2 regions of the Cellulomonas sp. Marseille-Q8402 genome follow, and region 2 is predicted to be linked to the other one. Evidence: predicted binding sites of a transcription regulator. Region 2 holds the regulator's gene; the other holds the start of a gene.
The links. Region 2 encodes LexA, which represses DNA repair genes until DNA is damaged. Its sites were predicted from a motif close to TCGAACANNTGTTCGA; they were not measured.
Positions count from the first base shown of each region.

Region 1: uvrA (excinuclease ABC subunit UvrA) is a predicted target of LexA. The motif match lies at 2,271-2,286, and genes of this name have one in related genera.

Region 1 is NZ_CBCPLX010000001.1:567,942-573,635, reverse strand. Features, by position in the region: gene ACWPWW_RS02770 (MBL fold metallo-hydrolase) at 1-337, opposite strand, end outside; gene ACWPWW_RS02765 (glycoside hydrolase family 15 protein) at 334-2,214, opposite strand; gene uvrA (excinuclease ABC subunit UvrA) at 2,317-5,181, shown strand; gene ACWPWW_RS02755 (OsmC family protein) at 5,171-5,694, opposite strand, start outside.
Region 2 is NZ_CBCPLX010000001.1:914,798-920,491, reverse strand. Features, by position in the region: gene ACWPWW_RS04275 (LysR family transcriptional regulator) at 1-899, opposite strand, end outside; gene ACWPWW_RS04270 (aminotransferase class V-fold PLP-dependent enzyme) at 981-2,087, shown strand; gene lexA (transcriptional repressor LexA) at 2,157-2,957, opposite strand; gene ACWPWW_RS04260 (LysM peptidoglycan-binding domain-containing protein) at 3,329-3,634, shown strand; gene nrdR (transcriptional regulator NrdR) at 4,070-4,588, shown strand; gene ACWPWW_RS04250 (S9 family peptidase) at 4,652-5,694, shown strand, end outside.

The sequences.
Region 1 (5,694 bases), 350 kb from region 2:
CGAGGAGCGCGACGTCCGCGGCGTCGCCCGCCCCGGCGGCGTGCGACGCACCGGTCGCGGTGAGGACCGCGGCGAGGGCACCGAGGTGGTCCCGGTGGCGGTGGGTGGTGACGACCAGGAGCGGCCCCTCGGCGCCGTCCTCGGTGACGAGCTCGAGCAGCCGGTCGGCCTCGGCGGCGGCGTCGACGAGCAGTCGCGCCCCGGTCCGGCGGCAGGTCACGGTGTACGCGTTGTTGTCCATCGAGCCGACGGAGAGCTTGCGCAGGACCACCTCGTCCAGCACCCGCACCGCTGCCGGACCGCCGGGTGCGACCTCGCCGGTGTACGCCTCGCTCACCGCGGCACCGCCGGACCGGTCACGGCGGCGGCGCCGGGGACCGCGCGGCTGCGCGCGACCGCCTCCTCGTGGCTGTGCACCGCCCGCACCAGGGTGAGGTGCGACAGCGCCTGCGGGGTGTTCCCGGCCATCCGGCCCCGGACCGGGTCGTACTCCTCGGCCAGCAGCCCCACGTCGTTCCGCAGCCCGGTGAGCACGTCGAGCACGGCGGTGGCGCCCGCGACGTCGTCCTGCCGCGCGAGCGCGTCGGCGAGCCAGCCCGAGCACGCCAGGAACGGGTGCTCCCCGCCGTGCAGGCCGTCGTCGGTCCGCTCGGTGCGGTACCGCAGCAGCAGTCCGGGAGCGACCTCGAGCTCGGCCCGCACCGCGGCGACGGTGCCCAGCAGGCGGGGGTCGTCCGCCGGCAGGAACCCGACCTGCACGAGCTGCAGCAGCGAGGCGTCGGTGTGCTGCGCGCCGTAGTGCTGCACGAACGTCCCGCGCTCCGTGTCCCAGCCGTGGGCGAGGACGTCGGCGTGCACGGCCTCGCGCTCGCGCCGCCACCGGTCGACCGGCCCGGGCAGGCCGTGCTGCTCGACGGCCCGGACGCCGCGGTCCAGCGCCGCCCACGCCATCACCTTGGAGTGGGTGAAGTGCCGCGGCTCCCCGCGCACCTCCCAGATGCCGCTGTCCGGGTCGCGCCACGTCCGGCAGAGGTGGTCGACCAGGCGGACCTGCAGCGACCACGAGTCGGTGCTCTCCGCGATGCCGGCCGTGCGCGCGAGGTCGAGCGCGGACATCACCTCGCCGAGCACGTCGTTCTGCACCTGGCCCACGGCGGCGTTGCCGACGCGCACCGGCCGCGACCCCGCGTAGCCCGGCAGGTGGTCGAGCGTGCGCTCGGGGATGTCCCGGCCCCCGTCGACGCCGTACATGATCTGCACGTCGGCCGGGTCGCCGGCGACGGCCCGGAGCAGCCACTGCCGCCACGCCTGCGCCTCGTCGCGGTACCCGTGCTCCAGCAGCGCCTCCAGCGTCATCGCGGCGTCCCGCAGCCAGCAGTACCGGTAGTCCCAGTTCCGCTCGCCCCCGAAGTCCTCGGGCAGCGACGTGGTCACGGCCGCGACGATCCCGCCGGTCTGGGAGTCGCTCAGCAGCCGGAGCACCAGCAGCGACCGGACGACGGCCTCGCGGTAGCCGCCCTCGTAGCGGCACGCGCGGGCCCACTCGCCCCAGCGGTGCTCCGTCGCCTCGATCCGGTGCTCCAGGCTGGGCGCGCGGGGCACCGGGAGCCAGGAGTGCGCCCACGTCTGGGCGACCTCGACGGAGCGGCCCGCGGCGAGCTCGAAGTCGTCGGTGTGCGCGCGGTGGCCGCCCGCGCGTCCCGGCCGGGGGAGGCGGTCCCCGCGCAGCACCAGGCTGTCCGGTCCCGCGACGGCCTGGATGACCTCCGACCCGCCGGCGTCCGTGACGCGGTGCACCCACGGCACGTCGCGGCCGTACCCGAACCGGACGACCCACTCGTGGTGCACCCGGACGGTGCCGCGGGTGGTCGTGATCCGGCGGACCAGGTCGCAGCGGCCGTCGCGGAGGGGCATCGCGTCCAGCAGGACCGCGGTGCCGGTCGGGGACTCGAAGGTCGTCTCCAGGACGAACGAGTCGCCCAGGTAGCGCCGCGTGATCCGCGTGGCGTCGGGGACGGTCACGAGCCAGCGGCCGTGCTCCGGCCCGCCGAGGAGCGCCGCGAAGCACGCGGGGGAGTCGAACCGGGGTGCGCACAGCCAGTCGACCGAGCCTGCCCGCGACACGAGCGCCGCCGTCCGGCCGTCCCCGAGGACGGCGTACTCGCCGATCGGCGTGGGGTGCGTCACGGGTTCGCCGTCCGAGGGTGCCTGCATGGCCCCATCATGCGGCGACCTGCGGCGTCACGCGACGGAGCACCGGCGCACACCGTTCGAACACATGTGCGCCTGTCGGTGGTCCGCCGTAGCATGGCGCGCGTGAATGATCGACTGGTGGTCCAGGGGGCCCGCGAGCACAACCTGCGCAACGTCGACCTGGACCTCCCGCGTGACAGGCTCATCGTCTTCACGGGGCTGTCCGGGTCCGGCAAGTCGTCGCTGGCGTTCGACACCATCTTCGCGGAGGGGCAGCGCCGCTACGTCGAGTCGCTGTCCGCGTACGCGCGCCAGTTCCTCGGCCAGATGGACAAGCCCGACGTCGACTTCATCGAGGGCCTGTCGCCCGCGGTGTCCATCGACCAGAAGTCGACCAACCGCAACCCCCGGTCGACGGTCGGCACCATCACGGAGGTCTACGACTACCTCCGCCTGCTGTTCGCCCGCGCCGGCACGCAGCACTGCCCGGTCTGCGGCGAGCGCGTCACCGCGCAGACCCCGCAGCAGATCGTCGACCGCCTGCTCGAGCTGCCCGAGGGCACGCGGTACCAGGTGCTGGCGCCCGTGGTGCGCGGCCGCAAGGGCGAGTACGCCGACCTGTTCAAGGAGCTCCAGGCCAAGGGCTTCGCCCGCGCGCGGGTCGACGGGGAGGTCGTGCAGCTGACCGAGCCGCCGACGCTGGAGAAGAAGCTCAAGCACGACATCGAGGTGGTCGTCGACCGCCTGGTCTCGCGCGAGGGCGTGCAGCGTCGTCTCACCGACTCCGTCGAGACCGCGCTCGGCCTGGCCGGCGGCCTGCTGGTCGTCGAGATGGTGGACGCCGACGTGGACGACCCGGAGCGCGAGCGCCGGTTCTCCGAGAACCGCGCCTGCCCGAACGACCACCAGCTCACGCTGGAGGAGATCGAGCCCCGGACGTTCTCGTTCAACGCGCCCTACGGCGCCTGCCCGGAGTGCACCGGTCTCGGCTCGCGCCTGGAGGTCGACCCCGACCTGGTCGTCCCCGACGACGACCTCTCGCTGCGCGACGGTGCCGTGGCCCCGTGGGCGCAGATCTCCTCCGAGTACTTCGAGCGCGTGCTGACCGCGCTGTCCGACGACCTCGGCTTCTCGATGGACCAGCCCTGGCGGGCGCTCCCGGAGCGCGCCCGCAGGGCGGTGCTGTACGGCGAGAACCACCAGGTGCACGTCAAGTACAAGAACCGCTGGGGCCGTGAGCGCCAGTACTCCACGGGCTTCGAGGGCGTGGTGACGTTCCTGGAGCGCCGCCACCAGGAGACCGAGTCCGAGTGGAGCAAGGAGAAGTACGAGGCGTACATGCGGGAGGTGCCGTGCCCCGTCTGCGAGGGCACGCGGCTCAAGCCCGAGGTGCTGGCGGTGCTGGTCGGCGGCAAGTCGATCGCCGAGGTCTGCGCCCTGCCCATCCGCGAGGCGCGTGACTTCCTCGACGGCCTCGAGCTCGGCGTGCGGGAGCGTCAGATCGCCGAGCAGGTGCTCAAGGAGATCCAGGCCCGCCTCGGCTTCCTGCTCGACGTCGGCCTGGACTACCTGTCGCTCATGCGCGCCGCGGGCACCCTGTCCGGCGGCGAGGCGCAGCGCATCCGGCTCGCCACGCAGATCGGCTCGGGACTGGTCGGGGTGCTGTACGTGCTGGACGAGCCGAGCATCGGCCTGCACCAGCGCGACAACCGCCGCCTGATCGACACGCTGACCCGCCTGCGCGACCTCGGCAACACGCTGATCGTCGTCGAGCACGACGAGGACACCATCCGCACCGCGGACTGGATCGTCGACGTGGGCCCCGGCGCGGGCGAGCACGGCGGCCGCGTCGTGCACTCCGGCGACCTGCAGGGCCTGCTCGACTCCCGCGAGTCGGTCACCGGCGCCTACCTGTCGGGCCGCCGGCAGATCCCGATGCCCGCCAAGCGCCGCAAGGTCGACAGGAAGCGCCAGGTCACCGTGCACGGCGCCCGCGAGCACAACCTGCAGAACGTCGACGTGTCGTTCCCCCTCGGCACCTTCACCGCGGTGACCGGCGTCTCGGGCTCCGGCAAGTCGACGCTGGTCAACTCGATCCTCTACACCGTGATGGCCAACGAGCTGAACGGCGCCCGTCGCGTCGCCGGCCGGCACAAGCGGGTCAGCGGCCTCGACCAGCTCGACAAGGTCGTGCACGTCGACCAGGGCCCGATCGGCCGCACCCCGCGGTCCAACCCCGCCACCTACACCGGCGTCTGGGACCGGATCCGCAAGCTGTTCGCCGAGACGACCGAGGCCAAGGTGCGTGGCTACACCGCGGGCCGGTTCTCGTTCAACGTCAAGGGCGGCCGCTGCGAGGCCTGCTCCGGCGACGGCACGCTGAAGATCGAGATGAACTTCCTGCCGGACGTCTACGTCCCGTGCGAGGTCTGCCACGGCGCGCGCTACAACCGCGAGACGCTCGAGGTGCACTTCAAGGGCAAGACGGTCGCCGACGTGCTCGACATGCCGATCGAGGAGGCCGCGGAGTTCTTCGCCGCGGTGCCCGCGATCAGCCGGCACCTGTCGACGCTCGTGGACGTCGGCCTCGGGTACGTCCGGCTCGGCCAGCCCGCGCCGACGCTCTCCGGCGGCGAGGCGCAGCGCGTCAAGCTGGCCACCGAGCTGCAGCGGCGGTCGACCGGCCGCACGGCGTACGTGCTCGACGAGCCGACCACCGGCCTGCACTTCGAGGACATCCGCAAGCTGCTCGGCGTCCTGCAGGGCCTGGTCGACAAGGGCAACACCGTCCTCGTCATCGAGCACAACCTCGACGTCATCAAGAACGCCGACTGGGTGATCGACATGGGGCCCGAGGGCGGCTCCGGCGGCGGCACCGTCGTCGCGGAGGGCACGCCCGAGGCGGTCGCCCGCGTCGAGGCCAGCCACACCGGCCGGTTCCTCGCCGAGGTGCTGTCCGACCCGGCGCAGGAGCGCGTCAGCGCGTGACGGGATCGGCGTCCGCGGCCTCCAGGACCGCGGGCGCCGGCTCGGTCAGCACCGGGAACGTCACCGACCGGGCGATGAAGCAGTGCTCGTGCGCCCGGCGGTGGAGGTCGGCGAGCTGGCCGTCCAGACCCGTGCGGTCCCACGTGACGGCGCCGCCCGTGCGGACCGTCACGTGGGGACGGAGGATCACCTGGGTGAACTGGCCGTGCCCCGCCGCCTCGACCCGCATCGTGCCGGTGGCGCGATCGGTGTACCCGACGACCGCCACGCCCGACGTGGCGGCGAAGTGGAGGAACCAGAGCATGTGGCACTCGGCCAGCGCGGCGACGAGCAGCTCCTCGGGGTTGTGCCGCGTCGGGTCGCCCCGGAACGCGGGGTCGGCCGACCCGAGCAGCGGCGGCTTGCCCGCCACGTGGATCTCGTGGTCGCGGGAGTACGCGGCGTACCCCGTCGTGCCCGTGGCGCCCGCGCCCGTCCACACGACGTCGGCGGCGTACTCGTGGAGCAGTCCCA
Region 2 (5,694 bases):
GCCGCGGCGACCGCGGGCACCCGGGTCGCGCCGGGCGCGGTGACCGCCTCCACGACCCGCGCGGTGCCCGGCCGGGCCGGGTGCACGGTCACTCCCGGGTGCGGGAGCGCGGCGAGCGCCAGGCCGGGCAGCGTGGCGACGCCGAGCCCCGAGCGGACCAGGCTCAGCACCGCCGGGTAGTCGTCCGTCGCGAAGTCGACCCGCGGCGCGAACCCGGCGCGCGCGCACGCCGCGACCAGCTGCGCCCGGCACTGGGGGCAGCCGGCGATCCACGGGCGGTCGGCCAGGTCGGCCAGGTCCACCGGCGACCCCGGGGCGCGCCCGTCCGTGACGGGCAGCACCACGAGCACCTCGTCCCGGAGCAGCGGGACCCGGTGCACCTGCTGGGTGGCGCCCGCGGCGGTGCTGCCGGGGGCCGACCCCGCGGGGGACCCGGCGTCGCGGAACGTCAGCGCGAGGTCGACACGACCCGCGACCAGCTCCGCCAGCGCCTCCGGGGGCTCGGCCTCCGCGAACGTGGTCCCGAGGCTCGGGTGCGCGGCCCGGAGCGCGGCGAGCGCTGCCGGCAGCAGCGTCGCCGCGGCCGACGGGAACGCCGCCACCCGGACCCGGCCCGCGCGCAGGCTCGCCACCGCGGCGACCTCCTCCAGCGTGGCGTCCAGGGCCGACTCGACGGCGGCCGCGTTCCGTGCCAGCACCAGCCCGGCGTCGGTCAGGCGCACGCCGCGACCCGCGCGGAGGACCACTGGCGTGCCGACGACCCGCTCCACTGCGCGGAGCTGCTGGCTGGCCGCGGGCTGGGTCAGACCCAGCGCCCGGGCGGCGGCCGTGACGCTCCCGGTCTCGTGCACGGCGCGCACGAGGCGGAGGGCGGCGGCGTCGAGCGTCCGGGCGGGCATGGCTGAACCATAAGCCTGGTGCATGGGTTCGTGGACGACTGGCCGTTGCACGCATGCACCGTCGTTCGGGACAGTCGAGGGGTGCGCTCCTTCGACGACCTCCGGGCCGAGTTCGACCCCGCCCCGGGCTACCTGAACGCGGCCACCGCCGGACTCGCCCCCCGCCGTACCGTGCGGGCGCTCCGCGAGGACCTCGACCGCTGGGGGTCCGGCGGCATCGACGTCCCCCGCTACGAGGCCGCGGTCGCCCAGGCGCGGGCCGGCTTCGCTGCGCTGGCCGGGGTGGGCGTGGACCGGGTGGCGATCGGGTCGCAGGTGTCCGCGATGGCGTCCGTGGTGGCGGGGTCGCTGCCCGACGGTGCGCGCGTCGTCTGCGTGGAGGGCGACTTCAGCTCGGTGGTCTTCCCGTTCCTGGCGCAGGGCCCGCGGCTGCGGGTCCGGCACGCTCCCGCCGGCGGGCTGGCCGAGGAGGTCGCGGCCGGGGCCGACCTCGTGGCGTACTCCCTGGTGCAGTCCGCGACGGGCGCCGTGCTGGACGACGACGCCGTGCTGGCCGCGGCGCGCGCCGCCGGGGCACGGACGCTGTGCGACCTGACCCAGGCGGCCGGGTGGCGCCGCGTCGACGCCGGGCGCTACGACGTCACCGTGACCGCCGCGTACAAGTGGCTGTGCGCCCCGCGCGGCACGGGCTTCCTCACCGTGAGCGAGGAGGTGCAGGACACGCTGCTGCCGAGCCAGGCGGGCTGGTACGCCGGTGACGACCCGTGGGCGTCCTGCTACGGACCGGCGATGCGCCTGGCCGCCGACGCCCGGCGGTTCGACGTGTCGCCCGCCTGGCAGGCCTGGCTCGGCACCGCCGCCTCGCTCGCCGCGTTCGCCGACGTGGACCCGGACGCCGTGCGCGCGCACGCGGTCGGGCTCGCCGACGCCTTCCGTGCCGGGCTCGGGCTCGCGCCCGGCGGCAGCGCGGTCGTCACGCTGCCGGACCCCGACGGCGCGCTGCGGGGTGCGCTGGAGGCGGCCGGCTGCCGGGTCGCCGGGCGCGCCGGCCGGGTGCGGCTGGCCTTCCACGCCTGGAACGACGTGGAGGACGTCGAGTCCGCGCTGTCGGCGCTGCGACGCGCGGCCCTGCCGGGCGCCGGACTTCCGGGCGCGGCCCTGCCGGGCGCGGGCGCGCCCCGGGGCTGACCGCGGACCACGACGGCCCCGGCACGCCGGATGCGCGCGGGGCCGTCGTCGCCGGACGGGCGGGTCGGATCAGAGGCTGCGGAGCACCGACACGACGCGGCCGAGCACCTGCGCGTGGTCGCCGTCGATGGGCGAGTACGCGGCGTTCTGCGGGAGCAGCCACACGTGCCCGTCGGCGCGCTTGAGCGTCTTCACCGTCGCCTCGCCGTCGAGCATCGCCGCGACGATCTCGCCGTTCTCCGCGACGGGCTGGCGCCGGACGACCACCCAGTCGCCGTCGCAGATGGCGGCTTCGATCATCGAGTCGCCGACCACCTTGAGCAGGAACAGCTCGCCGGCGCCGACCAGCTGCCGGGGGAGCGGGAACACGTCCTCGACGAGCTGCTCGGCGAGGATCGGCCCGCCGGCGGCGATCCGGCCGACGACCGGCACGTAGGCGGCCTCCGGCGCGCCGTCGCGGGCGGCCGAGTCCTCGTCGCCGAGGCCGGTCGCACCGAACCGACCGGGCCCGCCGGACGCGCCCGGCAGCGCGGAGACGCCGCGCGAGTCGTCCGGCTGCACGACCTCGATGGCCCGCGGGCGGTTCGGGTCCCGGCGCAGGTAGCCCTTGCGCTCCAGCGCGGTGAGCTGGTGCTTGACGCTCGACGGGCTGGTCAGACCGACGGCGTCGCCGATCTCCCGCATGCTCGGCGGGTAGCCGCGGGACTCCACGGAGGCGCGCACGGTCTCGAGCACCAGGCGCTGGCGCGGGGTCAGGCCGTCGCCGTCGCCGAGGTCGGTCACCGCCGTCGCCGTGCCGGGGGCCGCCTCGGGCAGCCCGGGCAGCTCCGGCAGCTCCGGTGCTGCGGCCTGCGTTCCGTCGCTCGCCATGTCCACTCCCTGTTCGTCCGCCCTTGTCAGGCCGCCCGTGCGTCGGTCGCGAGCGGTCTGTCGGGCGGGCGTGTCAGTGCCTCGTGGTGCGCTGTACCCGACGTCGACGAGCGTAGGGCGCCGGGCCGGTGGGATCAAACACCTGTTCGATCGTGTCTCGACATCGGCGGCACGACGTGGTTACATCGTACAGACGTTCGAACGAACACTCGTTCGACCGGGTCGCAGGGCGGCCCAGAGGGGAAGTGGTGGAGATGAGCGCGGTCGCAGCACACCCGGGGATCACCTCGGGGGCCCGTGTCGTCCCCCTCCGTCCGGCGCGCCAGCAGGCGCCCGTCCGGCGCGACGGGGATGCGCGCCGGGCGGGGCCGGTGGCGGCACCGGAGACGCGGCTCCACCTCACCCGGCGCGGCCGTGTCGTGCTGGTGCTGCTCGCGCTCGGCGTGGTGCTCGCCGGCATCATGGGCGGCCGCGCGGTCGCCGACGGTCCCCAGCGCGCCACCGAGGTCACGACGCACGCGGTGATGTCCGGCGAGACGCTCTGGCAGATCGCCTCCGATCTGGCCGCCCCGGGGGAGGACGTCCGCGACGTCGTCCTGCGGCTCCAGGACCTCAACGGACTGGCCGACGCGTCGCTGCGGGCCGGTCAGGTCCTGCTGATCCCGGCCGACTCCTGATCCACCTCTGACCTGCAGGTCAGGCCGCTGAGCACCCCGGTCGGGATTACGGCACTCGACGCTTGCGTAATTGCCGCGGCCGCCTCTACTGTGGTGCCACCTCGAACGGCTGGCTGGGGGGCTCGCCGCGAGGGACGCGTCGTCGTCGTGGCTCTCGGGCCCGGCGCGGAGGCGTGCAGCAACCGTCCGCACGAGGCGAGTCGTCCGGACGAGACGGGACGGGGGCGTCCCCACGAGGGTGGCCGCATCAGCGGCCACCCTCGTCGTCTTCCCCGGTGGGTCCACCGGTCCGCTGATCAGCCCGTTCACCCGGTCGCGGAACCGTGTTGCGCCGCGGTGCACGGGGGTCCTACCGTGACCCGGTCGTCCGGACGGGCGCGGCAGCGCCGCCGCCGTCCCCGGCCGCCCGACACCACCCCCGTCAGGAGGCGCCCCATGCACTGCCCGTTCTGCCGCCACGCCGACTCCCGCGTCGTGGACTCCCGGACGTCCGACGACGGGTTGTCGATCCGCCGCCGGCGGCAGTGCCCGCAGTGCAACCGCCGGTTCACCACGATCGAGACGGCCAGCCTCTCCGTCGTGAAGCGCTCCGGCGCGACCGAGCCGTTCAGCCGGGAGAAGATCGTCAACGGCGTGCGCAAGGCCTGCCAGGGCAGGCCCGTCAGCGACGACGACCTCGCGGTCCTGGCGCAGCGCGTCGAGGAGACGCTGCGGGCCAGCGGCAGCGCGGAGCTCGACGCCTATGAGATCGGGCTCGCCATCCTCGGCCCGCTGCGCGACCTGGACGAGGTGGCCTACCTCCGGTTCGCCAGCGTCTACCAGGCGTTCAACTCGCTCGACGACTTCGAGGCGGCGATCACCGTCCTGCGGGCGGAGAACGAGGTGGCGGACGCCGCCCGGCGCGCTGCCTCCTCGCAGGGCGACGAGGGTGATGCGGGACCCGTCGCGTCCTGACGCCGACGGGCACGGGCGTGGGGCTGCCACCCCGGCGGCCGCCCGCCGTACTACCGTCGGAGGGTGATCCCTGCTGACCTCTCGCTCCTGCACGCTCCCGGCGCCCCCGCGCTCGCCCCCGACGGCTCGTTCGCCGTCGTCGCGCGCACCGCGCCCGATCTCGACTCCGACGAGTACACCGGACAGCTCTGGCGGCTCGCGACCGACGGCGCCGCGCCGCCGGTGCGCCTGACCCGCGGCTTCCGGGACACCGACCCGCAGATCTCGCCCGACGGCCGGTGGGTCGCCTTCGTGCGCGCGGAGCCGAAGGGCCGCTCGCAGCTGCACCTGGTCGAGGCCGCCGGCGGCGAGCCGGTCCGGCTGACCGACGCGCCCCTCGGCGTGCAGGCGGCACGGTTCTCGCCCGACGGGACCCGGCTGGCCTTCCTCGCGCGCGTCCCGGAAGAGGGTCGGTACACCGCCGGCGGCGACGCGGGCGCGGAGCGGCCGCGGCACATCACCGAGCTCCCGTACCGCCACGACGGCGTGGGCTTCACCCGCGACAAGCGGCGCCAGCTGTTCGTGGTCGACGTCCCCCTCGACCCGGAGGCGCGCTCGGTGGTCACGGCCGGGGGCGAGGACGCCGCCCCGGCCGCCCGGCAGCTCACCTCGGGCGACACGGACGTCGACCAGCTGGCGTGGCTGCCGGACGGCCGGCACGTGCTGGCCGTCGCCGCCCGGCACGCCGGCAAGGACGCGGACCTGCGCAGCGACGCCGTGCTCGTGGACACCGCGCCGGACGCCGACCACGCGCTGCTGCCGCTGACGGACGCCGACGCCGGCAGCACGCTGGCCGTCGCCGCCGCGCTCCCGAGCCAGGACGGCTCGACCGTGTGGCTCCTCGCGCAGGACATGGGGCCGACGGGGCGCGACTTCGTCGCCGCGCAGACCGGCCTCTACCGGCTCCCGCTCGCCACCGGCACGGACGCCCCGACCGCCGGTGGCGCCCCGACCCGGCTGACCGACGCCGAGGCCGTCGACCTCGACCCCGGCACCTTCGCGGTCACCGCCGACGGCGTGCTGACCGGAGTCCTGCACCGCGGCACCGTGGTCCTGCGCGAGGTCCG